DNA from 3 places in the Streptomyces sp. NRRL B-3229 genome. Region 1 is predicted to be linked to each of the others. Evidence: riboswitches for the same ligand, from Rfam matches in the RefSeq annotation. Region 1 holds a riboswitch; each other region holds the start of a gene.
What was found. Region 1 has a riboswitch for cobalamin ahead of IF54_RS0126220 (ABC transporter substrate-binding protein). Riboswitches for the same ligand answer to the same signal wherever they lie in the genome.

Region 2: linked by a shared signal. The riboswitch ahead of IF54_RS0114575 (cobalamin biosynthesis protein) and the one ahead of IF54_RS0126220 (ABC transporter substrate-binding protein) in region 1 are both predicted to bind cobalamin.
Region 3: linked by a shared signal. The riboswitch ahead of IF54_RS0119975 (ribonucleoside-diphosphate reductase subunit alpha) and the one ahead of IF54_RS0126220 (ABC transporter substrate-binding protein) in region 1 are both predicted to bind cobalamin.

Annotation. Positions count from the first base shown of each region.
Region 1 covers NZ_JOGP01000018.1:50,762-58,150, reverse strand. The annotation lists gene IF54_RS0126240 (DUF2207 family protein) at 1-879, opposite strand, end outside; gene IF54_RS0126235 (lysophospholipid acyltransferase family protein) at 1,120-1,815, shown strand; gene IF54_RS0126230 (ABC transporter ATP-binding protein) at 1,927-2,727, opposite strand; gene IF54_RS0126225 (FecCD family ABC transporter permease) at 2,724-3,737, opposite strand; gene IF54_RS0126220 (ABC transporter substrate-binding protein) at 3,734-4,780, opposite strand; cobalamin riboswitch at 4,834-5,010, opposite strand; partial or broken gene IF54_RS44215 (hypothetical protein) at 4,980-5,174, shown strand; gene dctA (C4-dicarboxylate transporter DctA) at 5,252-6,715, opposite strand; gene IF54_RS0126210 (PrpF domain-containing protein) at 6,712-7,389, opposite strand, start outside.
Region 2 covers NZ_JOGP01000008.1:59,342-66,730, reverse strand. The annotation lists gene cobN (cobaltochelatase subunit CobN) at 1-2,212, opposite strand, end outside; gene IF54_RS0114580 (cobyric acid synthase) at 2,209-3,717, opposite strand; gene IF54_RS0114575 (cobalamin biosynthesis protein) at 3,714-4,658, opposite strand; cobalamin riboswitch at 4,756-4,899, opposite strand; gene IF54_RS0114570 (hypothetical protein) at 5,030-5,251, opposite strand; gene IF54_RS0114565 (inorganic phosphate transporter) at 5,281-6,534, opposite strand; gene IF54_RS0114560 (class II aldolase/adducin family protein) at 6,711-7,389, shown strand, end outside.
Region 3 covers NZ_JOGP01000011.1:191,676-199,064, forward strand. The annotation lists gene IF54_RS0119945 (carbohydrate ABC transporter permease) at 1-237, opposite strand, end outside; gene IF54_RS0119950 (extracellular solute-binding protein) at 362-1,645, opposite strand; gene IF54_RS0119955 (GntR family transcriptional regulator) at 1,952-2,716, shown strand; gene IF54_RS0119960 (DUF3311 domain-containing protein) at 2,873-3,124, shown strand; gene mctP (monocarboxylate uptake permease MctP) at 3,121-4,731, shown strand; gene IF54_RS0119970 (GNAT family N-acetyltransferase) at 4,835-5,335, shown strand; cobalamin riboswitch at 5,381-5,517, shown strand; gene IF54_RS0119975 (ribonucleoside-diphosphate reductase subunit alpha) at 5,640-7,389, shown strand, end outside.

The sequences.
Region 1 (7,389 bases):
GGCACCGACCAGAACCGTGGCCGCCACGAGCGCCCCACCGTAGGGGATGTGGCTGGTCAGGGTGGCGATCAGCGTGGTCGTGGCGACGGCGCAGACGGTCACGACAAGCAGGACGAGCTGCCACGTGTGGCCCCAGCGCGGCGGATCCAGCGGGGCGGTGTCCACGACATGCCAGGACCTGCCGTACGAGGACCAGATCTGGCGCGACTCCCTCACGGGCAGCGCCGACTCGGGACCGTCCGCTCCCACCTGCCGTCCGGGCAGCCGGTGCGCTGCCGCGTCGGCGCTGTTCCGTACCTTCCGCGCGGCCTGTCGACCGGCGGCCGTCAGCCGGGGGCCGGACCGGCCCCGGAACGGAGGCCTCTGCACCGCGGCCACCGCACTCAGCGGCAGGACGACGAGGACAACCACACCCGCCCAGCGCGGGCACCACGACAGGACGGCGTACAGGGACCCGAACCAGGCCACGAGCACGATGGTCCGCAACAGCAGGGTCAGGTAGGTGTTGCGCGCCGGCCGTATCATGTTCAGGGCCTTGGCCTCTTCGCGGACGCTCTGCTGAAAGCCGCGCCACCACACCCAGAACTCGTCACCGTCGCCTGGTCCGAGAGCGCCTACGGGGACGCGGTCGACGCCGTTGCGGCAGCGGTGCCGGACGCGTTCGACCAGAAGTTCCTCGAAGGGACGCAGCCCCGCCGGGCCGGCCTTCCCACCAACCGTCCGTACGGTCACCGTGCCGTCCGCCTTGCGCTCGGCCTTCAACCGGCCGGTGCGGGCCATCTCCAGGGCGGTCGTCTCGATGGCCTTCGGCGTCACCTCGCCGTCCCCCAGAAGCAGGTTCACCACAGCCGCGGGCAGCCCCTGGTCCTCCACACGCATCCCCCCTGACCTGTGACCGGGAACGGGAGACGTCGCTCCCCCGCCCAACGACCGTAGGCCGCCGGGGAGATCACCGCATCGGGGAAAACACGTAACCCCCACGCACACGTCGGAGCTTCCCCACGGGTGAGTACACGTACTCATGCGGCGCGGGATCCCGGGTGCCACGATGACGGTCACCTGCACGCCAGGCAGGCAGGCAGCGTCCGGCTTCCGAGACGCCGAAAGGAACGGCAGCCCGTGCTCACCACCCTCGCCCGCACCGTGGTCCCCGTCCTCGGCCGGCTGTCCGTGACCACCGGTACGGTCGGCGCGATCGCGCCCGGCAGCGTGGTGGCGCCCAACCACACCGCGCTGATCGATCCCGGCGTCGTCCTGACCGCGCTGCGCGCCCTGGGCACCGAGCCCGTCGTCCTCGCCGCCGCCGGACTCTGGAGAGTCCCCGTCCTGGGCCGACTCCTCACCAGGGAAGGCCACATTCCGGTTCACCGTGGGAGCCGGCAGGCAGCCGCGGCACTCGATCTCGCGTCCCAGGCACTCGCCGCCGGCCGGGTCGTGGTGATCTACCCCGAGGGCCGCATCCCACGGCGCCGGGACTCCGCCGACCGCGCCCCCGCATCCCTGCGCACCGGCGTCGCCCGCCTCGCACTCGCCACCGGCGCCCCCGTCGTCCCGCTCGGACATGCCGGGGCCCGCCGGATCGTCTCCGGCAGCGTGCCGAAGCAGATCGGCGGCCTGCTCACCGCGCCGCTGCGCCGCCCGGCCCTGCACGTCCACGTGGCCGACCCCATCCACCTCACCGGCGACCTCCCCGACGCCACGGCACACCTGCACGCCGCCGTCCGGCAGGCCTGGCGGCAGGCGGTCGACCAGGTGATCTCCCACCGGTCCGGGAGAGGCGGACGGGCGGGTGCGGATCGTAGTGACGCGCACTGACGGTGACAGCTCCGGTCACCGGTCACACGACCGCCACTCGTCGTAAGGTGCCGACGCGGTGGGGGCCTGCCCCCTTGTCCACTGGCTCAGTTCGCGGTCGGGACGCCGCCGTTACACCCTCCTCGGGCTCGGCAGGACCTCGTCCGGGGCCGCCGGGCGCAGGAAGCGGATCGCTGGGTGGCCGGGGTCATGGGTGACCTCGGCTCGGACCCCGTAGACCTGTTCGATCAGGGCGGGTGTCAGGACCTCGGCCGGTGTACCCTCCGCGACCGCGCGGCCCTCGCGCAGGACGAGCAGCCGATCGCAGTACATCGCGGCGAGGTTGAGGTCGTGCAGGGCGATCACGGTGGTGACCGGAAGGCTCACGACGAGCGTCAGCAGGTCCAACTGGTGCTGGATGTCGAGGTGGTTGGTGGGTTCGTCGAGGAGGAGTTCGCGGGGTTGCTGGGCGAGCGCGCGGGCGATCTGGGCGCGTTGGCGTTCGCCGCCGGAGAGGGTGTGCCAGGACTGGTCGGCCCGGTCGGTCAGGCCGGTGCGGGCCAGCGCCTCGGTGACGGCCGCGGCGTCGGCCGCCGTCGGTGGGGTCCAGGCACGGCGGTGCGGGATGCGGCCCAGGGCGACGACGTCCTGGACGGTCAGTTCGGTCCGGGTGTCGGCGTGCTGCTCGACGGTGGCGATCCGGCGGGCGGTGACGCGTCGGCCGACCTCCGGCAGCGGACGTCCGTCGAGGGTCACGACCCCGGTGGTGGGCGCGAGGACACCTGCCAGCAGCTTCAACAAGGTCGATTTTCCTGAGCCGTTGGGGCCCAGCAGTCCGACCGTCTCACCGGGACGCAGAGTGAGGGTGACGTCGTCGACCACCACCGTGTCGGCGAGGCGCCGTACGACACGGTCCGCGTGCAGGCCGGTCACACCCTTCTCCTTCCGCGGTACAGCACGGCCACGAACGCGGGCACGCCGATCAGGGACGTCACCACGCCCACCGGGACCTCCTGGGGGTCGAGGACGGTACGGGCCAGCGTGTCCACCCAGACCAGGAACACTGCGCCCGTCAGCGCGGTGACGGGCAGGAGGCGGGCGTGGCCCGCGCCGGTGAGGGCACGGGTGGCGTGCGGGAGGACCAGGCCGACGAAGCCGATCGCCCCCGCACAGCTGACCAGGGCCGCGGTGAGCAGCGCCGTCGCGCAGAGCAGGACCAGTCGCGTACGGGCGACCCGGACCCCGAGTCCGGCGGCGGCCTCGTCACCGAAGGCGAAGGCGTCGAGCGTACGGGCGTACCCGAGGCAGACGACGAGGACCCCCACCAGGACGCCCGCACAGAGCAGCACCTGTCCCCAGTCGGCGCCGGCGAGCGAGCCCAGCAGCCAGAACAGCACGCCCCGGGTGGTCTCCGCGTCGGCGGAGGTCAGCACGACGAACGAGGTCAGCGCGGAGAACAGCTGCATGGCGGCGACCCCGGACAGCACCACCCGGTCGGTGCTGCCGCCGAGGGTGTGGCTGAGCAGGAGGACCAGGGCGAAGGAGAGCAGCGCGCCGAGGAAGGCGCCCGCCGACAGGGACACCACTCCCCCGCCCACTCCCAGCACGACCACGGCGACCGCTCCCGTGGAGGCGCCGGAGGAGACCCCGAGGACGAAGGGGTCGGCGAGCGGATTGCGCAGCAGCGACTGCATCACCGCCCCGCAGACCGCGAACCCGGCCCCGCACACGGCGGCAAGCAGCGTGCGCGGCATCCGCAGATCCCAGACGATGCCGTCCCGCAGTGGCGCCGACGTGCCTTCGCCGACGCCGAGATGGGCCGCGACGGCGGCCCAGACGTCCCCCGTCGAGATGTCCGCCGGTCCGATCGTCACGGCGACGGCGATCGACGCGAGCAGCGCGGCGAGGCCCCCGCCGGTCAACAGCAGCGTACGGAGGCTCACTTGGCGAGTCCGAAGTCGCGCAGTCCCGCCGCGACCTTCTCGATGCCCTCGACCGTACGGATGGAGGGGTTCATCGCCTGGCCGGACAGCAGGACGTAGCGCTTCTTCCGTACGGCGGTCAGGTTGCGGGTGGCGGGGTTGGTCTCCAGGAACCGGATCTTCGCCTCGGCGGTCTCCGCGGTCTGCTGCCTGCGGGTCAGGTCGCCGATCACGATGACGTCGGGGTCGCGGTCCGCGACCGTCTCCCAGTTGATCTGGGGCCACTCGTCGTGGGTGTCGGCGAAGGCGTTCCGCGCGCCGACCGCACGGGTGATGGCGCCCGGCGCGCCGCAGCAGCCGGCGAGGTAGGGCGACTGGGAGTTGGCGAACCAGTACATCAGCGAGACGTCCGAGGCGTCGATCCCGGCGGTGGCCGTGCTCACCCGCTTCCTCAGCGAGGCGACGAGCTTCCCGCCGCGCTCCTCGACACCGAACGCGCGGGCGAGGTCGCGTATCTCGCCGTAGACGGCGTCGAGGGTGAGCGGTTCACTGCGCGATCCGTCGCCGCCGCTGTCGTTGTCCTTGCCGGAGCAGTCGGACGGTGAGACATAGGTGGGCACGCCGAGCTTGTCGAACTGCTCGCGGGTGGCGACGCCTCCCTTGCCGAGCGTGGAGACGAACGAGGCGGTGACGAAGTCGGGTCGGGCGTCCAGGACCCTCTCGAACGAGGGGTTGTTGTCGGCGAGGCGCGGCACCGAGGCGTTGGCCTTCTCCAGTCCCTTCATCACCGGGTCGGTCCAAGTGGCCGTACCCGCCGTCCGGTCGGCGAGGCCGAGGGAGAGCAGGATCTCGGTGGAGCCCTGGTTGAGGGAGACGGCCCGCTTCGGGGCCGATGTCAGGGTGATCTCGCGACCGCAGTTGTCGAGGGTCACCGGGTAACCGGCGGCGGTTGCCTGGGACTTCGCGTCCTTCGCGTCGGACGAACCGCACGCGGTGAGCAGCAGGGCTGACACGAGGAGGAGCGCCGGGGTACGGAGCAGGGCGGGGGTGCGGAGCACGGGCATGCCTCTGGGGTCGGGGCTCTTACGCGGAGCCTGGCCTACGGACGTCCCCCGCGCCGGGGCGCGGAGGTGCCAGCAGGTCTTCGGACTCGGGTTCGTCCGGACGGGGCGCCTTCCCGGTCTCCCAGTGGCGTCGTGCCCCGCCCGTCCCCCTCACCGCTGCGCGTCAGTTCCGGATTCGCACCGGATTCCCTGGCCTCGGATGTGGCTCGACTGGCCCGACGAGGCTACCAAGCCGGTCGCACGGTCAGGACGGGCGGACCCTGCGATCCGGCACGGAGTACGGCGCGAGCGTGTGGCGTCCGCGGGTGCCGTACTCCGTTACGGGACGGCCGAACTACGTGACGGAACGGCCGAACTACGTGACGGGACGGCCGAACTACGTGACGGAACGGCCGAACTATGTGACGGAACGGGCGTAACACAAAGGAGCCGGTCCGGAGCGCCTGCTCCGGACCGGCGGTGCGGGGTGGGTCAGCCCGCGGCGGGTACCGGCTCGCGGCCCGCCCCCGCTGCCGCCTTCGGGTCGGCGTCCTCGGCCTCACCGCTCGCGGCCTTCGGGGCCGTGTCCCCGGCCTCCCCGGGGCGCGGGTCGGACGTCGGTTCGAGCCGCGCCGCGGAGGGCGTGGAGGTGAACGGGATCTCGCCGCGCAGGACGGCCCTGGCGCGTTCCTCGTCGAGTTGTCCCTCCCACTTGGCGACCGCGAGGGTGGCGACGCCGTTGCCGACCACGCTGGTCAGGGCGCGGGCCTCGGACATGAACCGGTCGATGCCGAAGATCAGGGCCAGCGCGGCGACGGGCACATGCGGCACGGCGCTGAGGGTGGCCGCCAGGGCGATGAAACCGGAACCGGTCACCCCGGCCGCGCCCTTGGAGGTCAGCAGCATGACGGCGAGCATGGACAGCTGCTGGGTGAGGCTGAGGTCGATACCGAGGGCCTGGGCGAGGAAGACCGAGCCCATGGTCAGGTAGATGGCGGTGCCGTCGAGGTTGAAGGAGTACCCGGCGGGCAGCGTGATCCCGACCACCGGCTTCGAGGCACCGGCGTGCTGGAGCTTGGCCATCATGCGCGGCAGCACCGGCTCGGAGGACGAGGTGCCCAGGACGATCAGCAGTTCCTCCTTGATGTAGCGGAGGAAGGGCAGCAGGCGCAGGCCGTTGAGGCGCATGACGGTGCCGAGCACCACCAGGACGAAGAACAGGGCGGTGAGCCAGAAGGAGCCGACCAGCAGGAAGAGGTGGCGCAGGGTGTCCAGTCCGTAGTTGCCGATGGTGAAGGCCATGGAGCCGAACGCACCGATCGGGGCGAGTCGCATGATCCAGCGGATGAGCGTGAACAGGACCCTGGAGAGCTTCTCGATGCCCTGGGTGAGCCCCGCGCCCGCCTCGCCGACTGCGTTGAGACCGAAGCCGAACAGGACCGAGATCAGCAGCACGGGCAGGATCTCGTGGCCGGTCAGCGCGCTGAGCAGGGTGTCCGGGATCATGGCGAGCAGGAACGCGGAGACGCTCTCGTGGCTCGCGGTCGCCTCCGGCGGCAGCCCCTCGGTCGACAGGGTCGAGGGGTCGACGTGCAGCCCGCTGCCGGGCTGGACGACGTTCACGACGACGAGCCCGATCACCATGGCGACGGTCGTCAGGACCTCGAAGTAGATGAGCGCCTTGAGACTGACCCGGCCGACGGCACGGGCGTTGCCCATGGAGGCGATGCCGTGCACGACGGTGCAGAAGATGACGGGCGCGATCATCATGCGGACCAACGCGATGAACCCGTCGCCCAGCGGTTTGAGATCGGCTCCGAAGGACGGCCACAGCGCGCCGACGGCGGCCCCGGCCAGGACGCCGATCAGGCACTGGACGTAGAGCAGGGACAGCAGAGCGCGCAGGCGGCTCGGTGGTGCGTCGACGGTACCCGGGGCGGCGTCGTTGCGGCTCATACGGGGCGTCCTTCCAGGACGGGAACGAGGAGTTCGGCTCGGGCGATGCGGCGGGCGGCGCGGTGCAGCAGCACCGTGGGGGACGCGCCCTCCTTCGCGGGGACGGCTCGGGCGGTGATGACACCGGCCGGGGTGCCCAGCCGCAGCGACCCATCGGCGGTCTGCCGGGCGACGCGGTGGGCGAGGGTGCCGGGGATGGCGGCAGCGGTGGCCAGGGCTACGGCCGAGGTGAGACCGATCGCCGGGTGGGGCGCGTGCATGGAGACCATGCGCACGGCCAGGTCGTACGCGTCCTGTGGGACGAGGGTGCCATCGGTGGTGCGGTAGGTGACAGGGCGGGCGACCACTCCGACCTTCGGGACGGCGTGGCTGACGGCGTCGCTCTCCTGGACCAGTCCCATGGCCAGGGCGGCCTGCCGGCGCAGCACGGTGAGGGCGGGCACCGCCGTGGCGAAGTCGGCGAGGGACTCGGTGCCGTCGAGTCCGAACGCCTTGGCCTCGAACAGCGCGGCCGGGGCGCCGGCGTCGACCAGGGACGCCTCGACGGTGCCGGTGGGACCGGTCAGCGTGTCCAGGGCGTGGCCGGTCGGCAGGGCCCGGCCGGTCGAGGTACCGGCGGGGTCCTCGAAGCCTAGGAGCACCGGCACGCCGAGCGCGGCGGTGCCCGGCACCCG
Region 2 (7,389 bases), on a different contig from region 1:
GCTGCTCCAGCAGGTCGATCGCGTCGGCGGCGGTACGGGACGGGCCCTCGACGAGGTCCGACAGCTCGACCGGGACCTTCACCGGCGCCCCCGGCTCGGCGAGCAACTCCTTCTCGTCAAGGCCGAAGTGGGCGGCGAACGAGGCCCGCAGACCCGGCAGGGCGTTCGCCTGCCCGCCCCACACCTGCGAGGCCCGCAGCACGGCGAGCACCAGGTTGACCCGGGCCTCGTCGACCGGCCCGCCACCGAGGATGTGCAGCCCGTCCCGGATCTGCACGTCCTTGATCTCGCACAGATAGCCGTCGATGTGCATGACGAACTCGTCGAAGTCGTCGTCGTCCGGCTGGTCCTCGACATGCAGGTCGTGGTGCAGCTCGGCCGCCTTGACCAGCGTCCAGATCTGCGCCCGCACGGCCGGCGCCTTCGTCGGGTCCAGGTCGGAGACGAGCGCGTACTCGTCGAGCAGCTGCTCCAGCTTGGCCAGGTCGCCGTAGGTGTCGGCCCGTGCCATCGGCGGCACCAGGTGGTCGACGACGGTGGCGTGCCCGCGCCGCTTGGCCTGGGTGCCCTCGCCCGGGTCGTTGACGATGAAGGGGTAGACCAGCGGCAGCTCACCGAGCACCGCGTCCGGCGCGCAACCCCCGCTCAGGCCGAGCCCCTTGCCCGGCAGCCACTCCATCGTGCCGTGCTTGCCCATGTGGACGACCGCGTCGGCGCCGAACGAGTTTTCCAGCCATCGGTAGGCGGCCATGTAGTGGTGCGACGGCGGCATGTCCGGGTCGTGGTAGATCGCGATCGGGTTCTCCCCGAAGCCGCGCGGCGGCTGGATCATCACGACGACGTTCCCGAACTGGAGGGAGGCCAGCACGATGTCGTCCCCGTCGACGTACAGCGAGCCCGGCGGCTCACCCCACGCCTCAAGCATCGCGTCCCGCAACGACGGGTCCAGCTTGTCGAACCACGCCTGGTAGTCGGCGAGCGGCACCCGCGCGGGCGCCGCGGCCAGCTGCTCCTCGGTGAGCCACTCGACGTCGTGGCCACCGGCGTTGATGAGCCGGTGGATCAGCTCGTCACCGTTGTCGGGATGCCCCTCGACCACGTACCCGGCGTCCCGCAGCGCGTCCAGCACCCGCACCGCCGAAGCGGGCGTGTCCAGCCCCACCGCGTTGCCGACCCGCGAGTGCTTGGTCGGGTACGCGGTGAAGACCAGCGCCAGCTTCTTCTCGGCGTTCGGTTTGTGCCGCAGCCTCGCGTGCCGAACGGCGATCCCGGCGACCCGCGCGGCCCGCTCCGGGTCGGCCACGTACACCGGGACGTCGTCGGGCCCCTGCTCCTTGAAGGAGAACGGCACGGTGATCAGCCGACCGTCGAACTCCGGGATCGCGACCTGCATGGCCGCGTCCATGGGGGAGAGGGCGGCGTCGGACTCGTCCCAGACCGCGCGGGACGACGTGAGGCAAAGCCCTTGCAGGACGGGCACGTTGAGGTCTGCGAGCGCCCCGATGTCCCACGCCTCCTCGTCACCGCCGGCCGACGCCTGCGAGGCGTGGGTGCCACCCGCGGCGAGGACGGTGGCGACGAGGGCGTCCGCCCGGCCGAGGATCTCGTAGAGCCCGGCGTCCGCCCCGCGCAGCGAACCGCAGTACACGGGAAGGGCGTTGGCCCCCTTCGCCTCGATCTGCTCGCACAGGGTGTCCACGAAGCCGGTGTTGCCGCTCAGTTCATGGGCCCGGTAGAAGAGCACGCCGACGACCGGCCGTCCCTCGACCCACGCGCGGTCGCCGTGGACGCCGAACTCCGGCATCTTCCGCGGCTCTTCGAACCCCTCACCGGTCAGCAGCACGGTGTCGGACAGGAACCGGGCGAGCTCCTCCAGGTTCGAGGGACCACCCTCCACGAGGTACTTCAGCGCCTCGGCCACCACACCCGCCGGCACCGACGACTCCGCCATCAGCTCGGCGTCCGGCACGGACTCCCCGCCGAGCAGCACGGTCGGGACGCCGGAGGCCTTCAGCGCGGCAAGACCGTCCTCCCAGGCCCGTTTGCCGCCGAGCAGCCGTACGACGGCGATGTCCGCGCCCTCGATCAGCGCCGGCAGCTCCTCCGCCACATCCACCCGGGTCGGATTGCCGATCCGGTAGTCGGCACCCCCGGCGGCCCGGGCCGCCAGCAGGTCCGTGTCGGCGGTCGACAACAACAACACTGTGCTCATGCGGGCGCTCCCGGTGGAATGAAAGGCAGTCCTTGCGGCGCGCCGGACTCGATGAGCCGCCACAGCGCGTCCGTGTCCGCGTGCTGTTCGATCAGGTCGCCGAGCCGGTCGAGCTGCTCCTCGCGCAGCGCGGCGAACGAGGTGTCGGGGGCGGGCACGAACCGGCGGCCCGCGGCGGCCGCCACCTCCCGCAGGAAGGCCCGCCGGAACCCGTCCGACTCCAGGGAGCCGTGCCAGTGCGTCCCCCAGGTCTGGCCGACCCGGCAGCCGTCCAGGAAGGGCTCCCCGCCCCCTACTCGGGCGACCCCGTGATGGATCTCGTACCCCTCGACCGGCTCCCCGAGGGCCTCGCCGACCGGCCGGGTGAGGGTCTTCTCCCGCGCGAACCGCACGCGGACGGGCAGCAGCCCGAGACCGTCGACCGAGCCGGCGCGCGATTCGACCTCGTCCTCGATGTGCTCGCCTAGGATCTGGAAGCCGCCGCAGATGCCGAGCACGGGCCGCCCCTCGGCGGCCCTGCGCGCGATGGCCTCCGCGAGGCCCCGCTCCCGCAGCCACTCCAGCGCGCGGACCGTTCCCCGCGTACCGGGGACGACTACGAGGTCGGCGTCGGCGAGTTCCTCCGCCCGGTCCACGAACCGCACCACGACACCCGGTTCGGCGGCCAGGGCGTCCACGTCGGTGAAGTTGGACATCAGCGGGATCGCGCAGACGGCGACCCGCAGCACGTCCTCACCCACCGGAGGGCTCACGGAGGACTCCCGGACGGTGCCCCGCAGGGACACCCGCAGTCCGTCCTCCTCGTCGATGCCGAGCCCGTGCCGGAAGGGCAGCACGCCGTACGTGTGCCGCCCGGTGAGCCCGTGGAGCATGTCGAGTCCGGGTTCCAGGAGGCTGACGTCCCCGCGGAACTTGTTGACGAGGAACCCGGCGACCAGCGCCTGGTCCTCGGGCGAGAGCAGCGCGACGGTCCCGAAGAAGGAGGCGAAGACGCCACCCCGGTCGATGTCCCCGACGACCAGCACCGGCAGCCCGGCATTGCGGGCGATGCCCATGTTCACGATGTCGGTCCGCCGGAGATTGATCTCCGCCGGACTTCCGGCCCCCTCACAGATCACCGCGTCATACGTGCCCCGCAACTCGGCGAGACAGTCGAGCACGGTCCCGAGCAACTGCTGCTGCCGCCCCCCGTGATAGCCGCGCGCGCTCAGCTCACCCACGGGCTTCCCGAGCAGCACGACCTGACTGCTCTGCTCCCCACCGGGCTTGAGCAGCACGGGATTCATCAGCGCGGTCGGCTCGACCCGGCAGGCCTGCGCCTGCATGGCCTGCGCCCGCCCGATCTCGGCACCCTCCCTCGTCACGAACGAGTTGAGGGACATGTTCTGCGCCTTGAACGGCGCGACCTTCACTCCCTGCCGCACCAGCCACCGGCAGATCCCGGCGGTCACGACGCTCTTCCCCGCGTCGGAGGTGGTGCCGGCGACGAGAAGCCCCCCGCTCATGCCGTACGTCCCTTCCGGATCAGCCGTGCGGCGACCGCACCGGCACCGAGTGCGAGCAGCCCGACCCGCCGCGACAGCCGTACGGCACGCTCGATGTCGTACGAGGCCACGGCGCGCCCTTCCCCGTTGAGCACGGGCCGGTGCTCGACCCGGCCCCCGTACGAGAGCGTCCCGCCGAGCCGCACCCCGAGCGCCCCCGCGAAAGAGGCCTCCACGGGCCCGGCGTTGGGGCTCGGATGCTTTCCGGCGTCCTCCCGCCACGCCCGCCGGGCACCCCGCGGATCCGCCCCGGCGACCGTCGCCAGTACGGCGGTCAGCCGTGCCCCCGGCCACCCGGCGAGGTCGTCGAGCCGAGCGGAACCCCAGCCGAAACGCCGGTAGCGGAGCGACTTGTGACCCACCATGGCGTCCAGCGTGTTGACGGCCCGGAACCCGAGCAGCCCCGGCACACCACCGACGGCACCCCACACGAGCGCGCCCACGACGGCGTCGGAGGTGTTCTCGGCGACGGACTCCACGACGGCCCGGGCGATCCCGTCGGCGTCGAGGGCCTGCGGATCCCGCCCGCACAGATGCGGCAGCCGCTCCCGGGCCGCCTCGACGTCCCCGGCCTCCAGCGCCCGCCCGATGAGCCGTGCCTCGCGGGCCAGCGAAGTCCCGCCCACGACGGCCCAGGTGGCGGCGGCGGTCAGCGCGACGGAAGCGGTACGGGACGGACGTACAAGATGCTGCGCCACGGCCCCGAGCCCCACCGCACCGCCCACGCACACGGCGGTGTGCAGCGCGCCCCAGCCCCGGTGGTCCCGCCACAGCACCCGTTCCACGGCACCCGCGGCCCGCCCGAACACGGCGACCGGGTGCCCGCGACGCGGGTCACCGAGCAGGAGGTCACCGATCAGACCGGCGGCGGCGCCGTACGCGAAAACGCGATCGGCACGCACCGGGTCAGCCGATCGCGGGGTCGTTCAGGTGCCTGGCAGCGCAGGTGGATCGGCAGGCGAGCATCGCGTCATGTCCTCACTCAGGGTGTCCACGCCCTGGTTCGACGAGTCCGGCGGCGAGAGTTCCTGGCTCCCGGGGGTGTCTACCCCGGTGACAGTGGCGGGACCGCGCCGGATTCGCACCGGCTTCCTCTCCTGCTGCCGTAAATGGCTCCGGCAGTCCACCACGGGCCTTCGAGACCCGTCAACTTGCTGTTGACCTGCGACGGGGGAGTGTGCAGAACCCCACACCACGGGTCACACGAGGACGGCCGGGCGGGCACAGAACGCGGGGTTCCGTGTCCACCCGGCCGCCGGGTGACGAGGTGTCGTCAGGCCACGATCAGATAGATCCCGTACGCCACCGCCGCCGCGCAGGCCGCGAAGCAGGCGTAGGCGCCGGTGACCGCGAGAGCGGCCGAGCCGCCCTGGGCGGTGGCCCGCTCCTGGCGGGAGAGGCCCATGATGCCGAGGGTGAACAGGGCCACGAGGCCCACGGTGACGACGAGGCTGACGCCGAAGACGGAGCCGAGGGCTTCCCAGTCGATCTTCATGCTGAGGCTTCCTTAGGACTGGTGCGGGCTCAGACGGCGGCCGGCGGGGCGGCCGTTTCCGTGGCGGTGGATTCCGGGGCGGTGGGCGGGGCCGGGATCGTGGCGGTGAGGCCCTCGGTCACGGTGCCCGCGGGCGGCGGGGTCACGGCGGCGATCGCCTGCGTCACCACACCGGCCGGCTCGTCGGTCGCGTTGACGTTGGACGCGTCCACCACCTCGCGGCGCGAGATCTTCCAGATCGCCGCGCTGGAGGCGATGAGGAAGACCGCCACGACCGCGGTGCCCCAGTCACCGAGACCGGTCACCGACTCGGCGAGCGCGCCGACCAGGGCCGCCGCCGGGAGGGTGAGCCCCCAGGCCACGAACATCCGGGTGGCCGTGGACCACCGCACGACCCCGCCCTTGCGGCCGAGGCCCGCGCCCATCACCGAACCGGAGACGGAGTGCGTGGTGGAGAGGGAGAAGCCGAGGTGGGAGGAGGCGAGGATCACGGTGGCCGCGCTGGTCTGGGCGGCGAAGCCCTGCTGCGGCTGGAGGTCGGTCAGGCCCTTGCCCATGGTGCGGATGATGCGCCAGCCGCCCAGGTAGGTGCCGAGCGCGATGGCGAGGCCCGCCGAGAGGATGACCCAGGTGGGCGGGTCGGAGTCGGGGGCGACGGCGCCGCCGGCGACCAGGGCGAGGGTGATGATGCCCATCGTCTTCTGCGCGTCGTTGGTGCCGTGGGCCAGCGAGACCAGGCCGGCCGAGGCGATCTGACCGGTGCGGTAGCCCTTCGCGGCGGCCTTGCCGTCGGCCTTCTTGCCGAGCGAGTAGGAGAGCCGGGTGGCCAGCATGGCGGCGACGCCCGCGACGATCGGGGCGGCGACCGCGGGGATCAGCACCTTGGTGACGAGCGCGTCACCGTGCACCGCGCCGAAGCCCGCCGAGGCGATGGTGGCGCCGATCAGACCGCCCATGAGGGCGTGCGAGGAGCTGGAGGGCAGGCCCACCAGCCAGGTCAGCAGGTTCCAGAGGATCGCGCCGACCAGGGCGGCGAAGATGACCTCGGGACGGATGCCGGTCTCGTCGACGAGACCCTTGGAGATCGTGTTCGCGACCTCCACGGAGAGGAAGGCGCCCACAAGGTTCAGCACGGCGGACATGGCCACCGCGACCTTGGGCTTGAGCGCACCGGTCGAGATGGTGGTGGCCATCGCGTTGGCGGTGTCGTGAAAACCGTTCGTGAAATCGAACGCGAGTGCGGTCACGACCACAATCGCGAGGATCAGCGAGAAGTTTTCCATTTACCCAGGCAATCGTTCGAGGTCATTGGCATGTTGAAGGTAAGTAACCTGAGTGAACGGAAGATGAACTGAGGCGGGCCACACGGTGACCGCAAGCTCAGGTGATTGCCGGGCCCGGCCCCGCGGCCCCCGCGCGACCCATCCGCCCCAGGGCCACGGGCTGGCAGGATCACGGCATGGCTGAGGAACAGCGCGAACCGCGAAACGCACAGGACGGCGGACAGGAGCAGGCGGAGGCCTGGGCCGAGCTGGTCGGCACGGCCCGCCGGACGGTCTCCGACGGACTGGTCGTCGGCACCTCCGGCAACGTCTCGGTCCGGGTCGGGAACACGGTCCTGGTCACCCCGTCCGGCGTCCCCTACGACCGCCTCACACCAGCCGACGTGACGGGCGTCGACCTCCAGGGCCACCAGGTCCTCGGCACCCTGGTCCCCACCAGCGAACTCCCCATGCACCTCGCGGTCTACCGCAGCACCGACGCCCGCGCGATCGTCCACACCCATGCCGTGCACGCCACGGCCGTCTCCACCCTCGTCCCCGAGCTCCCGGCGATCCACTACATGACCGGCGCGCTCGGCGGCCCCGTCCGGGTCGCCCCCTACGCCACCTACGGCACCGACGAGCTGGCCGAGAACATGCTCCGAGCCCTCACCGGCCGCACCGCCTGCCTCCTCCAGAACCACGGCACGATTGCATACGGAGCGAGCCTGTCCCAGGCGTACGACCGCACGGCCCAACTGGAATGGATGTCCCACCTCTGGCTCACAGCCCGCTCGGTACCGGGCCTGAGCCCCCACCTGCTGACGGAGGAACAGGTGGGGGAGGCGGGGGAGCGGTTGCGGGGGTACGGGCAGC
Region 3 (7,389 bases), on a different contig from region 1:
CTGGGCGGGCAGGAAGCCCCACAGCTGTGACTGGCCGAACTTCTGGAAGGACAGGGTGACCAGGCGGACCAGCGGATAGCCCATGACCAGGCCGAGGATGAGCAGGCAGGGCGCGAGCAGCAGCCATGGAGTGGCGCCGGGCCCGCGCCTTCTGCGGGGCGCCGACGGGGTGGGCGGCGGTGGTACCGACAGCGGCGGCGGCACCTCGGTGGGGGTGGTGGTGTCTGCGGCACTCATGGCGCGCTCCTCAGCGGTCCCTCTGGTCGTACGAGAGCGAAGCCGCACGGTCGTACGGGGGCCGGGCCCGCGCAGCCGTACGGGAGGCAGGGCCCCGTCGGTCCCGACGGGGCCCTGCCTGCGGTCACTTGGTGTTGATGACCTTGTCGATCGCCGCGTCGGCAGCCTTGGCCGCCGCTTCGACGGACTGCTTGCCGGTGCCGATGTTCTGGAGCATGTTCTGAAGGACCTGCGCCTTCTCGACCTGGCCCCAGCCGGGCGCCATGGGCACGAACCAGTTGGACTCGGCGGCGGTGGCCGGGACCGCCGTCGCCGGGTCCTTCTTCAGGGTGGCGAGGTCGGTCTTGTTGTTGGGCAGGTTGCCCTTGGCCATCAGGCCCTTCTGGCCGGAGGGACCGGTGAAGGCGTTGATCCACTCGGCGGCGACGGCCTGCGCCTTGGACTTCACCGGGACCGCGAGGTCCGAACCGCCCAGGAAGACGGGCATGTTCTTGCCGGACGGGCCGGGCATCACGAAGTTCTCGAGGTTGTCCTTGAGCTTGCCGGTCTTGTCGTTCTTCGGGTCGGCGGAGGTCGCGCCCTCCCAGGCCGCGCCGAAGATCATGCCGGACTTGCCCTGGCCGTAGACGATGTAGCGGTCGGACTCGTCCTTGGTCTTGTCGCCGTGCATGTACTTGTCGACGACGTTCTTGAACTCGGTAAGGCCCTTGAGGGACTCCGGCGAGGAGAGGTTGGCCTTCCAGGTGCCGCCCGAGTCCACCGCGATGGAGCCGCCGGCGTCGTAGACGAAGGACATGGCCGCGTACCAGTCACGGGTGGGCTGGTACCAGGCGGAGAACTTGTCGCCCTCCTTCTTCTGGACCTTGTCGAGGGCGGCGGTCAGCTCCGCGTAGGTCTTCGGGGCGGACTTGACGCCGACCGAGGCGAAGAGGTCCTTGCGCCAGTTGCCGACACGGCCGCCCGCGTAGTACGGGACGCCGTAGGTCTTGCCGTCGTAGGTCACCGAGGCCTTGAGGCCGTCGAGCCAGGCAGCGGAGTTGGTGAACTTCGAGGCGTCCAGGGGCGCGAAGGCACCCTTGACCATGTAGCCGAGCATCTCGGTGTTGCCCATCTCGACCACGTCGGGGGCCTTGTCGGTGGCGAGGACCGCGTCGAGCTTGGTGTTCTTGTCCGGCCAGCCGTAGTACTCGTGGTTGATCTTGATGCCGGGGTGCTTCTTCTGGACCGCGGCGTCCGCGGCCTTGACCAGCTCGGGCCAGTTGTTCTGGGCGTCGACGGTGAGCCAGACGGTCAGCTCCTTGGCGTCCGCGCCGCTGTTGTCCGAACTTCCGCTGTCGCTGCCCCCACACGCCGCGACCGAGACCATCATGCCCGCGATGCCTATCGCGGCTGCCAGCTTGCGCTTCACGCCACCCTCCTCAGGGATGCCCACACCTCCCGCCCACCAGCCGGGACCTGGACCAATGGTGTAGACCAGTAGGGGGAGCTTGGACCAGACCACAGGGCCTGTCAAGAGCCTGAGAAACGCCCCTGACCAGCCGTTATGCGAGCTACATATGCAGGGACCATTAGTAAAGAAGGCAGCGAAAACAGCGGCGGCGGAGTAGTCTCGTCCGCTATACCACTCGCCTCTGTGGACTAGACCAAAAGAGTCGGCGACGGTATACAGAAGGGATCACGATGTGACCCGCATCCGGAGCCGGGAAGGCAGACCATGAGCAGCGACGTCAGCAGTGCGGAGACCGAGGGCGGGGCAGGAGTCCGTACCGCGCGCGTGCCGAAGTACTACCGCCTGAAGAAGCACCTGCTCGACATGACGGAGACCCAGTCGCCCGGCACCCCGGTACCGCCCGAGCGCACGCTCGCCGCCGAGTTCGACACCTCCCGCACGACCGTGCGCCAGGCGCTCCAGGAACTGGTGGTCGAGGGGCGCCTGGAACGCATCCAGGGCAAGGGCACGTTCGTCGCCAAGCCGAAGGTCTCCCAGGCGCTGCAACTCACCTCCTACACCGAGGACATGCGCGCCCAGGGCCTCGAACCCACTTCGCAGCTCCTCGACATCGGCTACATCACCGCCGACGACCGGCTCGCCGAGCTCCTCGACATCACGGCCGGCGGCCGGGTGCTGCGCATCGAGCGGCTGCGCATGGCGAACGCCGAGCCGATGGCCATCGAGACGACCCACCTGAGCGCCAAGCGCTTCCCGGCCCTGCGCAGGTCCCTCGTCAAGTACACGTCCCTCTACACGGCGTTGGCCGAGGTCTACGACGTCCACCTCGCCGAGGCCGAGGAGACCATCGAGACCTCGCTGGCCACCCCGCGCGAGGCCGGCCTGCTCGGCACCGACGTGGGCCTGCCGATGCTGATGCTGTCCCGGCACTCGTTCGACAAGGCCGGAGAGCCGGTGGAGTGGGTGCGGTCGGTGTACCGCGGGGACCGGTACAAGTTCGTGGCCCGCCTGAAGCGGCCGGTCGACTAGGACACCGCGGGGGCCGTACGGACGGTCCCCGCCGATGCTTCACAGAATCGACATACCGATACGCCGATGAGGTCTTCCCCTCGCGTGACGCGTGACCTAGATTGCCTGCGCGTTACCGGTGATCAACGCTGATCAGTGAGGGGTAGGAGCCACGACATGTCGGACGCACCTGAAGTGAGACCACCGGTGGTGACACCGGTGCGCGTGGTCATCGCGCTCTGCCTGCTCGCGCCCTTCGTGGCGATGCTCTGGGTCGGCTCGTACGCCAAGGTCGACCCGGAGTTCATCGGGATCCCGTTCTTCTACTGGTACCAGATGCTGTGGGTGCTGATCTCCACCGCGCTGACGATGATCGCCTACCAGCTCTGGAAGCGTGACCAGCGCGGCCGCCACGGAGGTGCCAAGTGAACGACGGCGTGAACGGCGTGGCACTCACCGTCTTCATCCTCTTCTTCCTGGCCGTCACGGTCATGGGCTTCCTTGCCGCGCGCTGGCGCAAGGCCGAGAACGAGCACTCGCTGGACGAATGGGGCCTGGGCGGCCGGTCGTTCGGCACCTGGATCACCTGGTTCCTGCTGGGCGGCGACCTCTACACGGCGTACACCTTCGTCGCGGTGCCCGCGGCGATCTACGCGGCGGGCGCGGCCGGCTTCTTCGCGGTGCCGTACACGATCCTGGTGTACCCGCTGATCTTCACCTTCCTGCCCCGGCTGTGGTCGGTCTCCCACAAGCACGGATACGTCACCACCTCGGACTTCGTGCGCGGCCGCTTCGGCTCCAAGGGGCTCTCGCTGGCCGTGGCGGTCACCGGCATCCTCGCGACCATGCCGTACATCGCGCTTCAACTGGTCGGCATCCAGGCCGTGCTGGACGTGATGGGCGTCGGCGGCGGCGAGAACACCAACTGGTTCGTGAAGGACCTCCCGCTGCTGATCGCCTTCGGCGTGCTCGCGGCCTACACGTACTCCTCGGGCCTCAGGGCCCCGGCGCTGATCGCGTTCGTGAAGGACACGCTGATCTACATCGTCATCGCGGTGGCGATCATCTACATCCCGATCAAGCTGGGCGGCTTCGACGACGTCTTCGGCGCGGCGAGCGAGAAGTACACGGCGGCCAAGGCGGGCGGACTCGTGCCCCTGGAGGCCGGCCAGTGGACGTACGCCACGCTGGCGTTGGGCTCCGCGCTCGCGCTCTTCATGTACCCGCACTCGATCACCGCGACGCTGTCCTCCCGCAGTCGTGAGGTGATCCGCCGCAACACCACGATCCTGCCGCTGTACTCGCTGATGCTCGGCCTGCTGGCCCTGCTCGGCTTCATGGCGATCGCGGCGGGGGTCAAGGTCACCAACCCGCAGCTGGCGATCCCGCAGCTGTTCGAGGACATGTTCCCGGACTGGTTCGCGGGCGTGGCCTTCGCGGCGATCGGCATCGGTGCGCTCGTCCCGGCGGCCATCATGTCGATCGCGGCCGCGAATCTCTTCACCCGCAACATCTACAAGGACTTCATCAGGCCGGACGCGACCGCGGCCCAGGAGACGAAGGTATCCAAGCTGGTGTCCCTGCTGGTGAAGGTGGGCGCCCTGGTCTTCGTCCTGACCATGGACAAGACGGTCGCCATCAACTTCCAGCTCCTGGGCGGCATCTGGATCCTCCAGACCTTCCCGGCCCTGGTCGGCGGCCTGTTCACCCGCTGGTTCCACCGCTGGGCGCTGCTCGCCGGCTGGGCGGTCGGCATGGTCTACGGCACGTTCGCCGCGTACGGGGTCGCCTCGCCGACCCAGAAGCACTTCGGCGGCTCGGCGAAGGAGATCCCGGGCATCGGCGAGATCGGCTACATCGGCCTGACGGCGTTCGTCCTGAACGTGGCGGTCACGGTGATCCTGACGTTCATCCTGAAGGCGGCGAAGGCCCCCGACGGCGTGGACGAGACGAGCCCGGAGGACTACACGGCGGACGCGGGCGACCCGGGGGTGGAGGTGGAACTTCCGCCCGCGACAGCAGGTACCTCGCACTAACTCCTCAGGGGCGCGGGGAACTGCGCGAGCAACCCCGTACAACCCGCAGCGGGCCACCGGGAGCAGGACCCTCGGCGGCCCGCTTTCGTGCACACTCACCCGCATGACCATAGTGATCCGTCCCGCAGAACCCACCGACTACGAACCCCTCGGCGAGATCACCGCCCACGCCTACCTGAACGACGGCCTCCTGGCCTTCGGCGACGAGGACGACTGGTACTTCCAGGAACTCAGGAACGTGGCCAAGCGAGCGGAAACCGCAGAGGTCCTGGTGGCCACGGCGGACGACCGCGTACTCGGCGGAGTCACCTACGTCCCCTCCGGCGGCCCCCTGGCCGAACTCGCCCGCCCCGGAGAGGCCGAGATCCGCATGCTCGCCGTATCCCACGAGGCCCGCGGCCGGGGTGCCGGGCAAGCCCTCGTGCAGGCCTGTATCGACCGCGCGGCGGCCACGGGCCACGACCTCGTCCTGTGCACCCAGCCCACCATGCACACCGCCCACCGCCTCTACGAGCGCCTCGGCTTCACCCGCGCCCCGGAGCGCGACTGGAAGCCGATCCCCGGCGACGACTTCACGCTCCTCACCTACAAGTTGACGCTCTGAAGTCACCGCGACACAACATATGGGCCTGCTTCCACCACCGGGCACAAGATGTATGCTCATGCTCGCTGTCGTCGCAGGGGAATCCGGTGTGAATCCGGAACTGTCCCGCAACGGTGTACTCATGCGCGCATAAGCGCACATGAGCGTCAGTCCGAGGACCTGCCGACAGTACGCCCGGCCACCGTGGCCCGGGTGTCATGACGTCCGGGCCTCGTGGAGTGGGCCGGTGGACGCGACGCCGTGTGCGCTCGTGTGCTGCCCCCTGCCCTCCGCAAGGCCCCGTGCCAGCGAGGGAGAGCCCCACGTGACCATCGCGCCAGCCGATCCGGCCTCAGCGGCGATCGAGCGGACCGCGCAGCGGACCGAGCAGGAGAACGACGGCCCCGGAGCCGCGTTGCTGCGGACCCTGGCCGAGCTGACCGCCGACCTGCCCGACGCCGACCCCGGCCGGGTCGCCGCCGCCGCGCTCCGCGGCCGGTCCGCGCGGGCCGACGAGTCGGAGCTGCGCGAGCTGGCCACCGAGGCCGCCGCCGGGCTCATCTCCGAGGACCCGGCGTACAGCAGGCTCGCCGCCCGGCTGCTGACGATCTCCGTCGCCGCGGAGGCCGCCTCCCAGGGCGTCACCTCGTTCACCGGCTCGGTCGCGGTCGGCCACCGCGAGGGCCTGATCGCCGACCGTACGGCCGAGTTCGTACGGGTGCACGCGGAGCGGCTGGACGCGCTCATCGACACCGAGGCCGACGACCGCTTCGGCTACTTCGGGCTGCGCACCCTCCACAGCCGCTACCTGCTGCGGCACCCGATCACCCGCAAGGTCATCGAGACCCCCCAGCACTTCATGCTCCGGGTGGCGTCCGGGCTCGCCGAGGACGACACCGTCAGGGCTCTGGACGAAGTCGCCGCGCTCTACGGGCTCATGAGCCGCCTCGACTACCTCCCCTCCTCCCCCACCCTCTTCAACTCCGGCACCCGGCACCCCCAGATGTCGTCCTGCTACCTCCTCGACTCCCCGAAGGACGAGCTCGACTCCATCTACGACCGCTACCACCAGGTGGCCCGGCTCTCGAAGCACGCCGGCGGCATCGGCATCGCGTACTCCCGCGTCCGCAGCCGCGGTTCGCTGATCCGTGGCACCAACGGGCACTCCAACGGCATCGTCCCGTTCCTGAAGACGCTGGACGCGAGTGTCGCAGCCGTGAACCAGGGCGGCCGGCGCAAGGGCGCGGCCGCGGTCTACCTGGAGACCTGGCACTCCGACATCGAGGAGTTCCTGGAGCTCAGGGACAACACCGGTGAGGACGCCCGCCGTACGCACAACCTGAACCTCGCGCACTGGATCCCGGACGAGTTCATGCGCCGGGTGAACGCGGACGCCGAATGGTCCCTCTTCTCCCCCGCCGACGTGCCCGAACTGGTCGACCTGTGGGGCGAGGAGTTCGACGCCGCGTACCGCGCGGCCGAGCAGAAGGGGCTCGCGAAGCGGACCATCCCGGCCCGTGACCTCTACGGCCGCATGATGCGCACCCTCGCGCAGACCGGCAACGGCTGGATGACCTTCAAGGACGCCGCCAACCGCACGGCCAACCAGACGGCCCTGCCGGGTCACACGGTCCACTCCTCCAACCTCTGCACGGAGATCCTGGAGGTCACGGACGACGGCGAGACCGCGGTCTGCAACCTGGGGTCGGTGAACCTGGGCGCGTTCGTCGACACCAGGACCGGCGACATCGACTGGGAGCGGCTGGACGCCACCGTCCGCACCGCCGTGACCTTCCTCGACCGGGTCGTCGACATCAACTTCTACCCGACCGAGCAGGCCGGGCGGTCCAACGCCAAGTGGCGTCCCGTCGGCCTCGGCGCGATGGGCCTCCAGGACGTCTTCTTCAAGCTGCGCCTGCCCTTCGGCTCCCCGGAGGCGCAGGCCCTGTCCACCCGGATCGCCGAGCGCATCATGCTCGCCGCCTACGAGGCCTCCGCCGACCTCGCCGAGCGCAGCGGCCCGCTGCCGGCCTGGGAGAAGACCCGTACCGCGCAGGGTGTGCTGCACCCGGACC